Regions from separate parts of the Stenotrophomonas sp. Steno-C18 genome, predicted to be linked through region 2. Evidence: predicted binding sites of a transcription regulator. Region 2 holds the regulator's gene; the other holds the start of a gene.

Region 1 (6,733 bases), on a different contig from region 2:
ACAGCGCCAGGCTGTTGGTCCAGAACGCGCCTACCACTTCGACGATGAGGTAGGACGTGGTCAGGCCCAGCGCCCACCACAAGGGCTTCTCGTGGCGGATCTCGCTGGGCAGGTGGTTGTGGTCGTGGCTCATGGCAGGCTCCAGGAAACAGGGCCAGCTTAGTCAGGCGCGTGCGGCGGAGACTATTACATCGCCTACATCGCCGCACGCGCCCATGCGCGTGTTCAGCGCGGGCCGAGCACGGTCTGCAGGTCGGCCCCCTGCGGCAGGCCCGAGCGCATCTGCACCGCGCCATCAGCGTCCTTGAACACGATGCCCGGCGTTCCCTGGAACCCCAGTTCCATCATCAACATCTCGTTGGCGCGCAGCTGGGCCTGCACCTCGGCCGGCACGCTCGCCAACGGCTTGATGCCGCCCTTGGCGAAGTTGCGCTCGTTCTCCAGCAGCGCCTGCTCCGGCGATGCCGCTGCCAGGATGGCGGCAGCCTTGTTGGCGCTGTCCTGGCGGATCACGCCGACCAGGATCTCGCGGATCTGCACCTTGCCCGCCTCCACCCACGGCCGCGCGGCTTCCCAGAAGTGGTTGCAGTACGGGCAGTTCGGGTCGCTGAAGGCATAGATCACGCGCGGGGCGTCGGCCTTACCGTCTGCCACCCAATGGCTGGCTTCCACCTTGCTCCATGCCTGCGCGCCCATCGGGCCGGACACCAGTTCCTTCAACTTGCCGGCACCGATGTCCTCGCCCTTGGCGTTGACCAGCGTGCCGACCACCGCGTACTGGCCATCCTTGGACACGTAGACCGCCAGCGGTTGCTGGCCTGCCGCACCGGCGTAGCCGGTCAGGCCCAGCGGCGTTTCGAAGGTACCCATGAACTCCACGCCCTGCGTGCGCAGCGTCCGGATCACTTCCGGCTCATTGGCCTGGCCCGGCGTGGCGGCGGACGCAGCAGGTGCCTGCGCCTTGGCCGGCTCGGCATCACGCGCACAGGCTGCCGGCACGAGCGCGGCGGTGGCCAACAGGAACAACATCGAACGGGGGCGGATCATCATCAACCTCGTCATCAGGATTTGGAATTCATTGCAGCTCACGCAGGCGCGTTTCCAGCGTTGCCCGCGACAGTTCGCCCATGTGCACGTCGCGCAGACGGCCATCGGCGCCAAAGAACAGGGTCGTCGGCAATGCGCGTGCACCGGTCTGCTGCATCACCGCCGAGTCCGCGTCGAGCAGTACGTTCTCCAGCCCGAGCTGGCCCGACTGCAGGAAGTCGATGACCTCCTCCGCTGTTTCGCCCTGGTTGGCGAACACGAAATCGACCGATGCATGCGCCTTCTGCGCGGCAGCCAGCACCGGCATCTCGCGCCGGCACGGGCCGCACCAGGTCGCCCACAGGTTGATCACCACCGGCTTTCCGGCGAAGGCCGTGAGCGGCGCCGGTTGCCCCTGCAGGTCCTGCAGCACCGTTTCGGGCAAGGGAATGGAAGCACGCTGCAACGCGAACAGGCTCATGCCACCAATGGCCCAGAACGCCGCACCCGCGGCCAACCCCAGCAACACCGGCTTGCGCGGCACCCCCGCACGCGTCCTCCACAACGCATACGCGGCAGCCACCAGCACGCCGGCCCAGATCGACCAGCCGCCATCGCCGAGGCGGATGATCGACAGTGGCTGGGACAGATAGTCCGGCGCATGCAGGAGCACGTGCACCAGGCGCGCGCCCAGCAGCGCCAGCAACAGCGCATCGAGCACGACCGCGCCGGTGCGGGTGCGCAGGCCGTCGACGGCCGGGACCAATGCACGCGCGAAAAACCACGCAATGGCAAACGCCACCAGCGCGATCACTGCCATCATCGGGAACGGCCCGGCGCTGATCACAGCGCGCTCCGCATATCAGGAAAAGCCATGCAAACAGATTGGACGGCAGCTGGAGACTTCCGCACACTACTTCCTAAAGTTACCGTTGAATTTGCCGATACAGGGCACCTGCCTGCCGGCGGTTGCCTATCCTACGCATGAAACCTGCATCTCCCCACTCCTGCGATCCCGAGGCTTGCCCGCTGGTTGCTGGCTGGCAACAAAGCCTGGCCGCCGCAGGCCCCGCCGCCCATGCACTGCTGGCCGCGATCGCCAGCGACCACGCCCCGGCATTGGCGGCCCATTTCTACAAGGTCATGCTGAACGACAGCCGTGCATCACGCTCGATGTCGCACGACCAGGTGCGGGTGCGATTGCAGCCGGCCATGCAGCGCTGGCTGACCGGACTGCTGGGCGCGACGCCGGACGACGTCGAGCAGTTGCTGGCCGCGCAACGCGTGATCGGCGACGTGCATGCGCGCGTGGGCATCCCGGTGGACCTGGTCACGCGTGGCACGCGCGTACTGAAGCAACGCATCTTCAGCCTGATCGTGGAGCAGGCCGGGCACGGCGAAACCGCGCACGCGGCAATCGCCAGCCTGACCGCATCCTTCGACATCGCGCTGGAAGGCATGACCCTGGCCTATTCCAACGCCCGCGAGCGTTCCTCGCGCACGGATGCCGCCTACCGGCTGTTCTCGCTGGTGCAGAACGTCAGCACCGAGCGCGAGCGCCAGCGTGCACTGCTGCTGGACTGGGAGAACACCCTGCTCTACGCCCTGGCAAGCACGGGCCGGATGCCCGGCTTCCAGTCATTGGCGCGTTCGGAGTTCGGCCTGTGGTTCACCCACAAGGGCATTCCCAGCTTTGGCGAGAGCACCGAGACCAACCAGATCCTCCACCTGATCGCGGAAGTGGACCGGCTGCTGGAGCACACGCTCTCCAGCCACGAGGACGCCACCCTGCGCGCCGCGCAGCTGCAGGACGTACGCATGAAGGTGGGCCAGGTGCGCAACCTGCTCGGCATGCTGTTCGAGCGCATCGGCGAACTGGATGCCGGCTGCGATGCGCTGACCAACCTGCTCAACCGCCGCTTCCTGCCCACCGTGCTGCGCAGGGAGATCGAACTGGCCGAGAAATCGGCAGGCAGCTTCGCCGTGCTGCTGCTGGACCTGGACCACTTCAAGCACATCAACGACGCGCATGGCCATGAATCCGGCGACCGCGCACTGCAGCATGTGGCCGGCATCCTGACCCAGTTCACCCGCGGCAGCGACTACGTGTTCCGGTACGGCGGCGAAGAGTTCGTCGTGGTGCTGGTCGCGGTCGACCAGCGCCAGGCGCTGGTGATCGCCGAAGGGCTGTGCCGTCGCATCGCCGATTCACCGGTGGCCCTGGCCGACGGGCAGTTGCTGGACGTCAGCTCCAGCATCGGCGTGGCGATGTACGACGGCCACCCCGACTACGAGCGGGTGATGGCGCGCGCCGACGCGGCGATGTACCAGGCCAAGAAGCAGGGCCGCAACCGCGTCGTACTCGGCGATGAAGGACTGCCGACCGCCCCGGGCCGGGCCGCGTTGCAGCGCGGCTGAGGCCGACCATCGGCACATGCCTGGCGGCATGGCGGCGGCATATGCTCGGAGTCGATGCCGCCCACCTCCGCCGCCTGCTCCCTGCCGATGTCCCTGCTCCGCGCCGCCACCCTGCTGCTGTGCCTGCTCCCGATGATCGCGGCAGCCGCCGAACCGGTGGCGCCTGCCGAACACGTCGATGCCGATGGGCCCTATGTGTTCCGCAACGGCAAGCGGTTGCAGGCGCACTGGATCTGCGATGACCAGGTGGTCTCGCGCACGCTGCGGCAGCGCCTGCGCGGCGCGCGGCTGCCCCCGCGATGCGGCTATCCCCATCCCCTGCGTCTGGCCGCACCGGTTGCATCGGCGGCTGCCGTACTGCCCGCGGTGCCGCGCATCGTGGCGGTCTCCGACATCCATGGCCAGTACGATCTGCTGGTCCGCCTGCTGCGCGCACACCATGTGATCGACGCACGGGATCGCTGGTCGCTGGGCCGCGACACCCTGGTGGTGGCCGGTGATGTGTTCGACCGGGGCCCGCAGGTGACCGAAGCCTTCTGGCTGCTCTACAGCCTGCAGCAGCAGGCCGCCGACGCCGGTGGCGCGGTGCATTTCGTCCTTGGCAACCACGAAACGATGGTGCTCTACGACGACCTGCGCTACGTCAATCCCAAGTACCTGCGCAGTGCGCAGCGGTTGGGGCGCAGCTACCCGGACCTGTACGGTGCCGACTCGGTGATCGGACAATGGCTGCGCACTCGCCCGGTGTTGCTGCGCATCGGCGACACGCTGTTCCTGCACGGCGGCATTGCACCGGAAGCGGTGCAGATGGCGCTGGCGCCGGAGTCGACCAACGCGGCCTACCGCGCGTCGCTGGGCAGGCCCAAGGCCGAGGTGAAGGCGGACCCGGCCACTGCACCGCTGTATGACGGCAAGACCAGCCCGATCTGGTACCGCGGCTACTTCGATGGCCGCCTGGATGCCGGTGGGGTGCAACAGGTGCTCGACCAGCTCGATCTGCGCCGCATCGTGGTCGGTCACACCTCGATGCCGCATGTCAGCCAGTTCCACGATGGGCGCGTGATCGCCATCGACAGCAGCATCAAGGACGGCCAAAGCGGGGAACTGCTGTTCATCGAGAACGACCAGCTCAGCCGCGGGCTGCTGGATGGCAGCCGTGTGCCGCTGGCCGAAGGCACCCTCGACGCGGACGACTGACGCCCAGCCCACGCCGAAGTGTTGCAATCCGCAACACCCGCGGCCCACGCCCGGCCGGTTTCCGGCGCCGCGCACGCTCACGGATTCTCACCCGCACGGGAGCCGGTCACGCCTTGCCCGCATCACAAGGGGCGTGTGCGGCTGCCCATCGCCGGATTTCGACTTTTTTCGGTTTGTTTCACATTCCTGTTATGAAATCTGGGTCAACGTGACCGAGGGGGAACGTCGCCGGACATCGGGAACTGCCAGGCGACCACACTGAGAACAGAAGCCGCGCACGGGCCAGCGCCTGTCGCGACGTGGTGTTTTGCATAGCTTGGGACAGGCGATGAAACCACGAAAACTTGCGATGCTGCCGTTGCTCCTGGCCCCGGGAGCCGCTCTCGCCCAGGACTCCGTCGGTGCCCTGAGGCAGGAGATCACCCAGGTGCAGGCACACCTGCAGGCCCTGACCGCGCGCCTGGACGCGCTGGAACGCGAACAGGGCAAGGATCCACCGCCATACACGCCAACAAGCCCGTCGCCCGCGCAAGCATCTGATACGCAGGCGACGGCGCCACTGGCGCAAGCTGAAACCGCAGCGTCCCCCACCCGTGGCGCGGCCGCCGCACCGTCCATCCTGCCGCCACGCGACTCGGTCGCCGACCCGTCCACGGCGGCATCGCGCCCGGACAACGCGCCCTCGCCCACCGATCCGGAACTGAAGGGCTTCTTCGCCATTCCCGGCACCGAGACCCTGATCCGCCTGGGCGGCTACGCCAAGCTCGATGCCATCGCCGACAGCCGCGCGGCCGGTGACAACCAGCAGTTCGTCACCTCGTCCATCCCGGTCGGCGGCCCGCATCGCGATGTCTCGCATTTCGACATGCATGCCAAGCAGACGCGCTTCAGCTTCGAGGCGCGCCGCCCAACCACCCACGGCAACCTGCGCTTCTACCTGGAGAACGACTTCTTCGGCAGTAGCGACAGCTATGAATTCCGCCTGCGCCATGCCTATGGGCAGCTGGGCAACACCTACGCCGGCTACGGCTATTCCACGTTCATGGATGCCGACTCGCTGCCGGACACCCTGGATTTCGCCGGACCCGGTGCAGCCGGCTACCTGTTGGTGGCCGGCATCCACCACAGCTTCGCGCTGGGCAAGGGCAACACCCTGACCCTCGCTGCCGAAGACCCCGACTCACAGCTGGCCAATCCCGGCGATGCCGACATCAGCACCGAGCGGCTACCCGACATCAGCCTGGTCGCACGCATGGAGCGCGACTGGGGCCACCTGCAGCTTGGCGCGGTCGCGCGCAGCCTCGGCTATGACGGCGACGGGCGCAGCGACCGTACCTTCGGCGGTGGCCTGCAGTTGAGCGGCTCGTTTGCCATCGCCGAACGCGACCTGCTGTTGTTCGGCGTGGTCGGCGGCAAGGGCATCAGCCGCTACACCGCCGACCTCACCGGCTCGGGGCTGGATGCGGCGATCAACGCCAACGGCCAGCTCAAGGCGCTGCCGCTGTATGGCGGCTTCTTCGGCTACACCCACTACTGGTCGGACATGTGGCGCTCGAACCTGATCTACGGCCAACTGCATCTGGACGACGCCGACGCGCTGGCCCGCGATGCCTTCCGCCGCAGCCAGTACGGCGCGCTCAACCTGATCTGGAGCCCTGCCCCGTCCTGGACGATGGGCATGGAGGTGCTTTACGGCCAGCAGCGCCTGCAGGACGGCCGCAGCGCGGACACCCTGCGCGTGCAGGGCAGCCTGCAGTACAGCTTCATCAAGTAGCCAGCCCGCACGCCGGCAGCAGCGCGGCCGGCCGCCAGCTATCGAGAACGTCCACCGCCTTTCCCTGTAATCACACCGGCATCCCCGGTGAAAGGAGACACCCATGGCAGGTCAGAAGAAAATCGGCGTGGTCGGTGCAACCTTCCTGGTCGCCGGCAACATGATGGGCTCGGGCGTGTTCCTGCTGCCCTCCAGCCTGGCCAAGATCGGCACCGCCTCGATCTGGGGCTGGCTGATCACCACCGCCGGCGCACTGCTGCTGGCGTTCGTGTTCGCCAAGCTCGGCAAGCTCGCCCCGCAGGCCGGCGGCCCCTATGC
Region 2 (6,733 bases):
GGTGCGGCGCACCGTGATCACGCCCTGCTTGACCAGCGGTGCCAGCGCGGAACTGAGCCGGTCGGCGATCTGGTTCAACTGGCGCTCGGCGCGCTGCAGCTGTTCCTGGTTGCGCGTGGAGACCGGCATGCGCATGTGCGATGCCATCGACGGCAGCTGGGTGGGGTCGGCCATGGCGCCGCCGGTCATGCTCGGCGAGCGGATCACCGACGGGGTGTCGTGGCCGCCGCCCTGGATCTGCATGTTGCCCACCTGCACCTGGCTGATGGTGCGCGGTGCGCCGCCGAAAGCGGTGGACAGGGAGTCGGCCATCACCCGGTACTTGCCCTCGTTGAGCGAGGAGATGGCGTACATCACCACGAAGAAGGCGAGCAGCAGCGTCATCAGGTCGGCATAGGGGATGGCCCATGCCTCATGGTTGGCGTGCTCTTCGTGGTGCTTGCGACGTGCCATGGCTCAGTTCACGAACCCGGCCAGGCTGTTTTCGATGTTGCGCGGGTTCTCGCCCTGGGCGATGGCGATCAGGCCCTCGATGACCATCTCGCGCTCGCGCGTGCTGGAGGCGATCACGCTCTTGAGCTTGGCCGAGACCGGCAGGAACAGCAGGTTGGCCGAGGCGATGCCGTAGATGGTGGCGGTGAACGCGGCGGCGATGCCATGGCCGAGCTTGCTCGGGTCGGCCAGGTTCTTCATCACCGCGATCAGGCCCAGCACGGCACCGATGATGCCCAGCGTCGGGGCGTAGATGCCCATGCCTTCGAACACCTTGGTCGCCGCCAGGTCCTGTTGTTCCTGGCTGCCGAGCTCGATTTCCATCATGTGGCGGATGGTGTCCGGCTCCACGCCGTCGACCACCAACTGCAGGCCCTTGCGGATGAACGGGTCGTCCTGCTGCTCCACCTGCGGCTCCAGGCCCAGCAGGCCCTGGCGGCGGGCGATGTTGCTCCAGTCCACGATCTGCTGGACCAGCGCGCGGCGGTCACTGGCCGGCGGGCGGATCACCCAGCGCACGATCCTGAAGGCGTGCTTGAACACCGCCGGCGAGGTATGCAGCAGGATCGCGGCGATGGTGCCGACGATCACGATCACGAACGCGGCCGGCGACCACAGCGACGACAGGCCCGCACCCTTGAGGATGCTGCCGCCCACCAGCGAAGCGAGGGCGAGGAAGAGTCCAATGATGCTGAGTCGGTCCATGGTGTTGGATATCGGCCTTGTGAAGACAGTCTTGAATCGGGGTGTTGCGTTCGCTCCCTTCCGGCGTGCGGGGGAGCTACCTGCTTCAGCCCTTCTCCCGCGCGCGGGGAAGGCTTTGCTTTAGTCCCTCTCCCGCCTGCGGGGGAGGGGTTGGGGTGGGGGAAGCGTCACCCGGTGCAGCGCAAAGCGGCCCTCACCCGTCCTGCGGGCACCCTCTCCCGCAGGCGGGAAAGGGGAGTGCAGACAGTTGGCTGTGCCTGTCAGTCCTGCCCACCGCGCAACCCATCCACGTCCAGGATCAGCGCCATGCGGCCGTCGCCGATCAGGGTGGCGCCGGCGTAGCCACGCAGGCCGCGCAGGGCGCGCGGCAGGGGCTTGATCACCACTTCCTCGCGGCCGCGGACCTGGTCCACGACCAGGCCGAAGCGGGCTTCGCCGACCTGCAGCACCACGATGGTCAGCAGCGGCGACAGGGTCGGCGTCACGCCCAGCCACTGGCGCAGGTCCACCAGCGCCAGCGTGTGGGTCTTGCGGTCCAGCACCGCGCGGCCGTCGAACCAGCCCAGCGAGGTGGCCGGGGCGTGCAGCACTTCCATCACGCGGGCCAGCGGCAGGGCATAGACGTCCTCGCCGGCCTGGACCAGCAGGGTCGGCAGGATCGCCAGGGTCAGCGGCACGCGGATCAGGAAGCGGCTGCCACGGCCCAGTTCGGACTGGATCTGGATCTGGCCGCTGAGCTCGCGGATGCGCGACTGCACCACGTCCATGCCGACGCCGCGGCCGGAGATGTCGGTGACCTGCTGCTTGGTGGAGAAGCCGGGCAGGAACACCAGGTGCAGGCATTCCTCGCTGGTCAGGCGGGCGGCGGCCTCCGGGTCGATCAAGGCCTTCTCGCGGGCCTTGGCGCGCAGGCGTTCGGGGTCGATGCCGGCGCCGTCGTCCTGCACCTCGATGCTGACGTAGTCGCCTTCCTGCTGGGCGGACAGCCGCACCCGGCCCATCCGCGGCTTGCCCTGCGCCTCGCGCAGGTCGGGCATCTCCACGCCGTGGTCGATGGCGTTGCGGACCAGGTGCACCAGCGGGTCGGCCAGGGCTTCGACCAGGTTGCGGTCCAGCTCGGTGTCGGCGCCGATCAGTTCCAGGTCCACTTCCTTCTGCAGCGAGCGCGCGACGTCGCGCGCCACCTTCGGGAAGCGCGAGAACACCTTGCCGACCGGCTGCATGCGGGTGCGCATCACCGCCGACTGCAGCCGCGCGGTGGCGATGTCCAGGGTGGAGACGGCGCGGTCGAGTTCCTCGTCCTTGAGCCGGCTGCGCAGGGTCTTCAGGCGGTTGCGTGAGAGCACCAGTTCGCCGATCAGGTTGACGATGGCATCCAGGCGCTTGGTGTCCACGCGCACGGTGTGCTCGGGCTCGCTGGCCTTGGCCGGTGCGGCCGCCGGCTTGGCCGCCGCGGTGGGGCGCGCGGCCGGGGCAGGCGCCGGGCGGGGCGCTGCCGGAGCCACTGCCGGAGCGGCGGACGTGCCGGGCGCGGCACTGCCGTGCAGCGTGTCGAGCAACGCCTCGAATTCGTCTTCGGTGATCAGGTCATCGGCGGGTTTGGCGGGCACCGCCGACGGCGCGCTCTTGCCGTGCAGGCTGTCGAGCAGGGCCTCGAACTCGTCCTCGGTGATCAGGTCACCGGCCGGCGCGACCGGTGCCGCGACCGGTGCCGGTACCGGTGCGGTACCGACGTCGAACTGCGCGATCAATGCCGCCGGCGCGTGGCCCGGCTCGGTGCCGGAGGACACCGCGTCGAGCATGGACTGCAGCCAGTCCAGCGATTGCTGGGCGGCATCGAAGTGATGGGCCAGCAGTTGCGCCTTGCCCGAGCGGGCCATGCCCAGGGTTTCCTCGGCGGCATGGCACAGCTCCACCATTGGCGTGATCGACAGGAAGCCGGCGCCGCCCTTGAGCGTGTGGAAGCCGCGGAACACCGCGTTGAGCTGGTCGGTGTCTTCCGGTGCCTGCTCCAGCGTCACCAGCTGCTCGCCCAGGCGATCGAGGATCTCCTGGGCTTCGATGATGAAATCGGCGGCGATGTCGTCGGCGAAGGCACTCATGGCTTACAGCCCCAGGTCCGACAGCAGGTCGTCGGCGTCATGCTGGCTGACCGCGTGGCGGTCCAGGCCATTGACCGCCGGACCGGCCAGGCCGGCGTTGCGCACGTCTTCCTCGGCCGGGGGCAGGCCCAGCGCACCAAAGCCCTCGTGCACGCGGCGCACGATGCCCACCACGCGGCGGATGATCTGACCGGTCAGGTCCTGGTAGCTCTGGGTCAGCGCCACTTCGGTGAGGTTGTGGCGGATGCGGTCCAGCAGCTGGTCCTGGTCGGCGTTGAGGCCTCCGGCGCGCAGCCGTTCGGTCAGCTCGCGGCATTCCTCGGCCAGGTCCAGGGTGCGGTGGGTGGCCTTTTCGGTCATCTCCACCACGTGGTCCAGGCGCGCGCAGGCATCGTCCAGCTCGCCGGCTTCGCTGGGCACGCTGGGCAGCTCGCCCAGTGCCTGGCCCAGCTCGCGGGCCAACCGGCCCAGCCCGGCCACCATTGGCTGCGCGCGCAGCGCGGCCAGGGCGTCGATTTCCTGGCGCCAACGGGTTTCATCACCGTTTTCCAGCGCGGCCAGCGCATCCTGCAGGCGCTGGATCAGGGCCGATTTGTCGCTCAGCGTCTCGACAGGCAGGTCCATCAGGCGCTCGCCGTCAGTCGTTCGAAGATCTTGCCCAGCTTCTCTTCCAAGGTCTGCGCGGTGAACGGCTTGATGATGTAGCCGTTCACGCCGGCCTGGGCGGCTTCGATGATCTGCTCGCGCTTGGCTTCGGCGGTGACCATCAGCACCGGCAGGGTCTTGAGCTTGGCATCGGCGCGGATGGCCTTGAGCAGCTCGATGCCGGTCATCACCGGCATGTTCCAGTCGGTGACCACGAAATCGAACGGCTGGCTCTGCAGCATGGCCAGCGCGGCATGCCCGTCCTCGGCTTCAGCGGTGTTGGTGAAGCCCAGGTCGCCGAGCAGGTTCTTGACGATACGACGCATGGTCGAGAAATCGTCGACGATCAGGATGCGCATGTTCTTGTTCAAAAGGAATTCCTCTTCATGGTTCCTCGAAGCCGGCGTCGGCCGACTCGAAAATCTTCAGCCGACCACGCAGGCGCAGCGTGGCCTGGCCGTGGATCTGGCAGACGCGCGACTCGCTGACACCGAGCACCGCGCCGATCTCTTTCAGGTTCAGTTCCTGCTCGTAGTAGAGCGAGAGCACCAGCTGTTCGCGCTCGGGCAGCTGGCTGATGGCCCTGCCCAGTTCGGCACCGAACTGGCTGCGTTCGAGCATCTGCTGCGGGGTGGGGCCGCCGGTGGCCGGGGTGTCCAGCTCGCCCTGGTCCTCGATGCGCGACTCCAGGCTCAGCACCTGGCCGCGCGAGGCATCCTCGACCAGCCGCATGTACTCGGGCAGCGGCATTTCCATCGCCTCGGCCACCTCGGTGGCGCTGGCGGCACGGCCGCTGGCCTGCTCGAGGCGACGAATGGTGGCCGCGGCATCGCGGGCGCGACGGTGCACCGAGCGCGGTACCCAGTCGCCACGCCGGATCTCGTCGATCATCGAGCCGCGGATGCGGATCGAGGCATAGGTCTCGAACGAGGCGCCCTGTTCGGCGTCATAGCTGCGCGAGGCCTCGATCAGGCCCATCATGCCAGCCTGGATCAGGTCGTCGACCTCCACGCTGGCGGGCAGGCGCGCGGCCAGGTGGTGGGCGATGCGGCGCACCAGGTCGGCGTGCTGGGCAATGCACTCGTTGGCCGCATTGCGCTGGACTTCACGGTAATGGGCCGTTGCGTTCATGCGCTCACCTTCTGCTGGATGATGCGTTCCAGGAAGAACTCGACGCCGCCGCGCGGGGTGGTGGGGGCCTGCCAGCGCGCGGTGCGGCGGGCGATCTCCTGGATGGCCAGGGCGGCCGGTGCCGACGGGTACAGCTTCACCACCGGCTGCTGGCGCTGCACCGACACGCGCAGCCAGTCGTCCTGCGGCACGCAGCCCAGGTAGTTGAGCGAGACGTCGATCAGGAACTTCTCGCAGACGCGCACCAGCTTCTCGTACAGGGCGCGGCCTTCGTTGGGATCACGGGCCATGTTGGCCACGACCTGGATGCGGTCCACGCCGCGCTCGCGCGAGAGCACCTTGATCAGCGCGTAGGCGTCGGTGATGGAGGCCGGCTCGTCACAGACCACCACCACGGTGTCCTGCGCGGCCTGGCAGAAGGTCAGCACGCTGTCGGTGATGCCGGCGGCGGTGTCGATGATCATCACGTCCAGGTCGCGTTCCAGCTCGGAGAACGCGTTGACCAGGCCTACGTGCTCGGCCGGCGCCAGTTCGGCCATGTGGCGGCGGCCGGACGCGGCCGGCACCACCAGCACCCCGTTCGGGCCCTCGATGATCACTTCCTCCAGCGTGCAGCGCCCGGCGACCAGGTCGGCCAGGGTGTGCTTGGGCTGCAGGCCCAGCACCACGTCGATGTTGGCCAGGCCCAGGTCGGCGTCCAGCAGCAGGGTGCGCTTGCCCATGCCGGCCAGTGCCACGGCCAGGTTGGCCGAGACATTGGTCTTGCCGACGCCGCCCTTGCCGCCGGTGACGGCGATGGTGCGCACCGGTCCTGCGGGCTCGCGCCGGGTGGCCGCGAGCGGGAAGGTGTGGGTCAGCTTGGCGTACTCACGCGACTGCATTGTTGAACTCCGGGTTGCAGGGCATATCGGCCGCGCGGCGCAAATCTTCAAGGCGAAGTACGAGATTGGCCGCCGAGGCCCGGTGCAGGTCCTCCGGCACGTCCTGGCCGTCGGTGACCCAGGTCACCGGCAGGCAGTGGTCCACGGCGATGGACAGGGCCGAGCCGAAGCGGCCGGTCTCGTCCAGCTTGGTCAGCACCACGCCCTGCGGGTTGGCGGCGCTGAAGCGGCGCACCACCTCATCCATGTCCTGGAAGGAGGTGTTGGCCGGCAGCACCAGCAGGGTGCGGATCTGGCCGGCGGCGCGCAGCCACTGCAGCTGGGCGGTGAGGGCGCGGTCGCGCTGGCCCAGCCCGGCGGTGTCGATCAGCACCAGCTTGTAGTCGGCCAGCTTCTGCAGCAGCTGGTTCAGGTCGGTACCGCTGTTGGCCTCGTGCACGGCGATGCCGAGCTGGCGGCCGAAGCCATACAGCTGCTCGCGCGCGCCGATGCGCTGGGTGTCGGTGGTGACCAGGGCCACGTCACGCGGGGCGTGGGCCTCGGCGAAGCGCGAGGCCAGCTTGGCGATGGTGGTGGTCTTGCCGGCGCCGGTCGGGCCAACCAGGGCGATCACGCCACCGGTCTCGATCGGGTCGACCGGGGCGATCGGCAGCTTGCGCGAGATCAGGCCCAGCATCAGCCCGCGGGCACGGCTGGGGTCGGTGTCGGCCGGGATCTGCAGGACCACGTCGCGGGCCAGGCCCGCGTCGAAGCCGTACTCGTCCATCAGGTCCAGCG

The links. Region 2 encodes FliA, which starts transcription of late flagellar genes. Its sites were predicted from a motif close to TAAAGTTTNNCNNNCNNNGGCCGATAA; they were not measured.
Region 1: AC06FE_RS02890 (GGDEF domain-containing protein) is a predicted target of FliA. The motif match lies at 1,948-1,974, and genes of this name have one in related genera.

The regions. Positions count from the first base shown of each region.
Region 1 is NZ_JBWJOX010000001.1:605,069-611,801, forward strand. It holds gene AC06FE_RS02875 (cation diffusion facilitator family transporter) at 1-133, opposite strand, end outside; gene dsbG (thiol:disulfide interchange protein DsbG) at 226-1,047, opposite strand; gene AC06FE_RS02885 (TlpA family protein disulfide reductase) at 1,076-1,873, opposite strand; gene AC06FE_RS02890 (GGDEF domain-containing protein) at 2,011-3,444, shown strand; gene AC06FE_RS02895 (metallophosphoesterase) at 3,532-4,641, shown strand; gene AC06FE_RS02900 (DcaP family trimeric outer membrane transporter) at 4,991-6,415, shown strand; gene adiC (arginine/agmatine antiporter) at 6,519-6,733, shown strand, end outside.
Region 2 is NZ_JBWJOX010000012.1:91,522-98,254, reverse strand. It holds gene motD (flagellar motor protein MotD) at 1-453, opposite strand, end outside; gene AC06FE_RS18700 (flagellar motor protein) at 457-1,197, opposite strand; gene AC06FE_RS18695 (chemotaxis protein CheA) at 1,458-3,299, opposite strand; gene AC06FE_RS18690 (protein phosphatase CheZ) at 3,303-3,923, opposite strand; gene cheY (chemotaxis response regulator CheY) at 3,923-4,315, opposite strand; gene AC06FE_RS18680 (RNA polymerase sigma factor FliA) at 4,329-5,075, opposite strand; gene AC06FE_RS18675 (MinD/ParA family protein) at 5,072-5,956, opposite strand; gene flhF (flagellar biosynthesis protein FlhF) at 5,943-6,733, opposite strand, start outside.